Regions from separate parts of the Psychrobacillus sp. FSL K6-1464 genome, predicted to be linked through region 1. Evidence: predicted binding sites of a transcription regulator. Region 1 holds the regulator's gene; the other holds the start of a gene.

The links. The regulator NrdR, encoded in region 1, represses ribonucleotide reductase genes. The targets are predictions, from matches to a motif close to AACACNATATATNGTGTT.
Region 2: MKX39_RS10575 (vitamin B12-dependent ribonucleotide reductase) is a predicted target of NrdR. The motif match lies at 1,732-1,749, and genes of this name have one in related genera.

Annotation. Positions count from the first base shown of each region.
Region 1 covers NZ_JBBOOP010000001.1:2,410,622-2,413,111, reverse strand. The annotation lists gene MKX39_RS12195 (glyceraldehyde-3-phosphate dehydrogenase) at 1-480, shown strand, start outside; gene speD (adenosylmethionine decarboxylase) at 681-1,064, shown strand; gene nrdR (transcriptional regulator NrdR) at 1,186-1,650, shown strand; gene MKX39_RS12180 (replication initiation and membrane attachment family protein) at 1,701-2,490, shown strand, end outside.
Region 2 covers NZ_JBBOOP010000001.1:2,094,585-2,097,074, forward strand. The annotation lists gene MKX39_RS10575 (vitamin B12-dependent ribonucleotide reductase) at 1-1,700, opposite strand, end outside; gene MKX39_RS10580 (lipoate--protein ligase family protein) at 1,861-2,490, opposite strand, start outside.

The sequences.
Region 1 (2,490 bases):
ACGACTGTTCATGCATATACAAACGATCAGAACAATCTCGATAATCCTCATAAAGATTTAAGGCGTGCACGTGCTTGTGGCCAATCAATCATTCCAACTTCCACTGGCGCTGCGAAAGCACTTTCACTTGTGTTGCCTGAGCTTCAAGGGAAAATTCATGGTATGGCGTTACGTGTGCCGACTCCGAATGTCTCTTTAGTAGATTTAGTAGTAGATTTACAGAAGGATGTTACTGTTGAAGAAGTAAATGATGCTTTTGTAAAAGCATCTGAAGGGGCAATGCAAGGGATTTTAGGAATTACGATGGAGCCGCTAGTATCAATCGACTTTAATACTTCTACATTATCTACTACAGTAGATGGGTTAACTACTATGGTAATTGGTAACCGTAAAGTGAAGGTTCTTGCATGGTATGATAACGAGTGGGGTTACTCTGCTAGAGTAGTGGACCTTACTAAAAAAGTAGCTTTATCACTGTAATTTATCTTATCCTCTTTCTAGATGATAGAAAGAGGATTTATTAGTTCTTGCATAATTCTGTAAAACAACATATAATGAGAATCGTGTTACTTTATTAGAACACCGACTACTTAAAGGGTTAGGACCTCTTTGGACTAACTTTCCCCCGTGGTAGTCAACTTTGAGGTTAAAAATAAACTTATCAAAGGGGGAAACGGACATTGGAAACAATGGGACGTCACATTATTGCAGAACTATGGGAGTGCGATTTCGACAAACTTAACGATATGCAATTTATCGAACAAACATTTGTTGATGCTGCACTAAAATCTGGTGCAGAAGTTAGAGAAGTTGCATTTCACAAATTTGCGCCACAAGGTGTAAGTGGAGTCGTTATTATTTCCGAATCGCATTTAACGATTCACAGCTTTCCAGAGCATGGTTATGCGAGCATTGATGTGTATACATGTGGTGATTTGGATCCATCAATCGCAGCTAACTATATTGCAGATGCTCTTAACGCTGGAATTCGCGAAACGTTAGAAATGCCACGTGGTATGGGACCAGTTAAAAAGCCTGCATCACGTTTGACAGTTCAAGCGTAATAAATTTATACCTGACTGAGTGAGCAGAGGAGTGATTCCTCTGCTTTTTCGATTTTATAGAAGAATATTGTTATAATAGATACATACATAAAAATACCGTGAAGAATTAGGAGAGATCTATATGAGATGCCCAACTTGTCAATACAATGGCACAAAAGTTGTCGATTCTCGTCCTGTGGATGACAATAAGGCAATCCGAAGAAGAAGAGAGTGCGAAGAATGTGGATTTCGTTTTACCACATTCGAAAAAGTAGAAGAGACACCATTAATCGTTATTAAAAAAGATGGTTCTCGAGAAGAGTTCAGTCGAGAAAAAGTATTGCGTGGGCTAATTCGTGCATGTGAAAAGAGACCAGTGGAGTTAGAACGACTAGAAAATATTGTTTTCTCTATAGAAAAAGAATTGCGAAGAATGGGAAATGCAGAAGTTAGGTCAGAGGACGTCGGAGAGATTGTCATGGACCAGCTAGCAGAAGTAGATGAAGTAGCTTATGTTCGTTTTGCTTCCGTCTATCGCCAATTTAAAGATATAAATGTATTTATCGATGAATTAAAGGAAATTTTAAAGAAAAACCCTTCCTTATAAATAGCATTATTTTAATACTTATCAATATAAAGGAGTAGATACAATTGTCGATGTTATATAAAGAACTACAGCCAGCAGATTTGTATATGATTCGCTTACCATATTCTTTATCAGATTATGATCGGCAATTGTTAACTTTGTTTTATCAACCGTTAGTTGGAGCAGAAAGCATAAGTTTGTATTTAACACTTTGGGCAGACGGAGAACATAATGATAAAGAGCGATGGTCACATTATCAACTGATGAATGTCCTTGGAATGCCAATAGGGAAAATTTTTCAGGCCCGTCTTGCTCTGGAAGCAATTGGTCTTCTCCGTACTTGGAAAAAAACAATGGAGGATGGAAGTGTATTCCATTATGAACTTGCAGCACCATTAGATGCTGAGTCATTTTTAAAGGATCCATTACTTTCTATGTTTTTGCTCAATAAAGTAGGAGAAAATGCCTTTAAACAACTACGTAATCGATTTATACTAAGTTCTAATTGGAATGACGGTTTCACGGACGTCTCTAGAACTTTTGTTGATGTATTTAAACCGTCTACTAAAATGAATAATACTGTATCTTACGATGAAGATTTCGAATCGAAGGAAAGAAAGTCTTCTGTTCCTTTTTATTATAATGACTTTGACTTTTCGTTACTTCAAGAAGGTCTTTCAGAACAATTAGTGCCTAAATCAGCGATGACAATAGAAGCGAAAGAAGTAATTGCAAAACTCTCTTTTTTATATAATTTAAGTCCTGTGGAAATGCAAAAAGTTGTTATACTAGCGTTAGATGATGATCTGCATTTATCCGAAGCGAGATTAAAGAAAGCGTGTGCAGATTATTACAAGCTGA
Region 2 (2,490 bases), 320 kb from region 1:
TACTCTTTTTCACAATAGATTAACAAGTCGGCAAGACCCATTACACCTAAGCCTATACGTCTTTCACCAAGTGCTTGTACTTTGTTTTCTTCTAAGAAGTATGGAGTTGCATCGATAACGTTATCTTGCATACGTACACCAACACTTACTGTTTCTTTTAACGCTTCATAGTCCACAGTCTTAGTTTCTTTGTTTGCAAATTGTGCTAAATTCACAGCAGCCAAGTTACACACAGAATATGGTGCAAGTGGTTGCTCTCCACAAGGATTAGTAGCGACAACTTTTTGTCCATATGCTGTAGCATTCGTTTTTTCATTTGCATTATCGATGAAGAAAACACCAGGTTCTGCAGAATAAGTAGCACAAATATTGATCAAATTCCAAAGTTCTTTCGCTTTTACTGTGCGATAAGTTCGAACCTCATAGCCCATTCTTTCCCACTCACGAACATCGCCAATTTTATGCCAATTTTCGTTGTAGAAATCCATTTCTTCTGGAGAATAAGCTTCAGTTGCCGGGAAACGCAAGTCAAAGTCGCTGTCTTCTTCTACTGCTTTCATAAAGTCATCCGTCAGCGTCACGGAGATATTTGCACCAGTTAAAAACTCAGAATTATGAACGGAATAAGTTCCGCCATCACGTAATTTTGTTTCTGCATCACGAATGATTTCTGCATTAAATCCACCTAGACCTGGAATAGCTTTGTAATTGATAATCCCTTGATACATCGCTTCTTCCTGAACAGTAAGTGGTTTGAATTTAAGCTTGTCCTTCGCGAGTTGTTTGATCGTTTCATCATTTGTGTTTTCAATCAAGAAACGTAAAATACGAGGGTTTTGCATTTTAGAGATTATAAATTCCGCAATATCAGGGTGCCAATCTGCTAGCATGATCATTTGTGCACCTCTGCGAGAACCACCTTGTTCAACAAGATGAGTTAGTTTAGCGATATCGTCTAACCATGAAACAGAACCAGATGATTTTCCGTTTACTCCTCGAGCTAACGTATTTCTTGGTCTTAGAGTAGAACCGTTTGTACCAACTCCACCACCACGACTCATAATTTCCATAACTTGTTTGCGGTGGTCACTAATCCCTTCACGCGAATCTGCAACGAATGGCATCACATAACAGTTAAAATAAGTAACATCCGTTCCCGTTCCTGCACCATATAGTACTCGTCCAGCTGGGATGAATTTTAAAGAAACTAGTTGTTGGTAGAATTTTTCAAACCATTCTTCCCGTTTTTCTTCTGTTTTTTCTACAGACGCAAGTCCTGTCGCGTTTCTTTTGGCAATTTGCTCGTAATATACTTCAAGAGGTTTTTCAATCACGCTTAAAGGACGAGTAATAATTCCAGATTCGATCTTGGCAGCATCGTCAATCGCACTTCGGTAATCTTCCTCGATTTGCACCTCAGCTGTTTTCGCTTGTTCGTTAATCGAAACGATATACCCTAGACCACGCGCTGGAAATTTAGGATCTTCTTTAACTGTTAGAACAACAAAGTCTCCTGCTTTTAACGTTTTCTTTTCCGTATCCTTAAAGGAATAACGATCGATCATGACAAGTCTCGACACACCTTTATGTGTAAGTGTCATATCTTCCGTAATCGAATGTACTTGTGGAAATAATTGGATATCTTTGTTTAACGCTTCAACATTTAAAGTAAGGTTCGTTTCATTTTTAGTTGTTACCATTTACTCTTCCTCCATTCTACAAATTGCAATTGACACAACATGTAGTAGTTTCATTTATAATACGACACAATATATTGAAGAGTAAAGCGAAACTAGTCAGGATTAATTAATATAATCCCTAACTCCTAGTTTTCGAATTTACTATAAGACATTGTTACTTTTATTTTTTATAATTCCATTTATCATTAGCATATCTTGTCACTTCTAGTTGTTTTACGTAATTCTTCTGTTCTTGCGTTAAGTTATATTCGACCAATTCTATCTCCAAGGCATCTGCAAATCCATTTTTAAAAGCCGTTTTACATTCTTCCATTGTTACCGGTTTTGATATTATTTTGTTAATGGAGACAGCTTTTTGAGATAGGCCTTTTCTCACTCTCTCTCTTACCTCTTCTGAAGCGAATTTAAACGTTTGAATTAATTTATCTTCATCAAGATCAAGTAATATTGCACCATGTTGTAGAATAACACCTTTTTGTCTTGTTTGTGCACTACCAGCAACTTTCTTTCCTTCGACGACTAATTCGTACCAGCTCGGTGCATCAAAACAGACTGCTGATTTTGGGTTTTTTAAATTTTCTTTCTGTTCGTCTGTATTCGGAACAGAAAAATAAGCGTTTAAACCAAGATTTTGAAATCCTAGCAGTAAACCCTCACTGATAACACGATAAGCTTCGGTTACAGTTGCTGGCATACTTGGATAACTCTCTGTAACGATTACGCTGTATGTAAGTTCATGTTCGTGAAGTACCCCTCTTCCCCCTGTAGGTCTACGCACAAAACCAAGTCC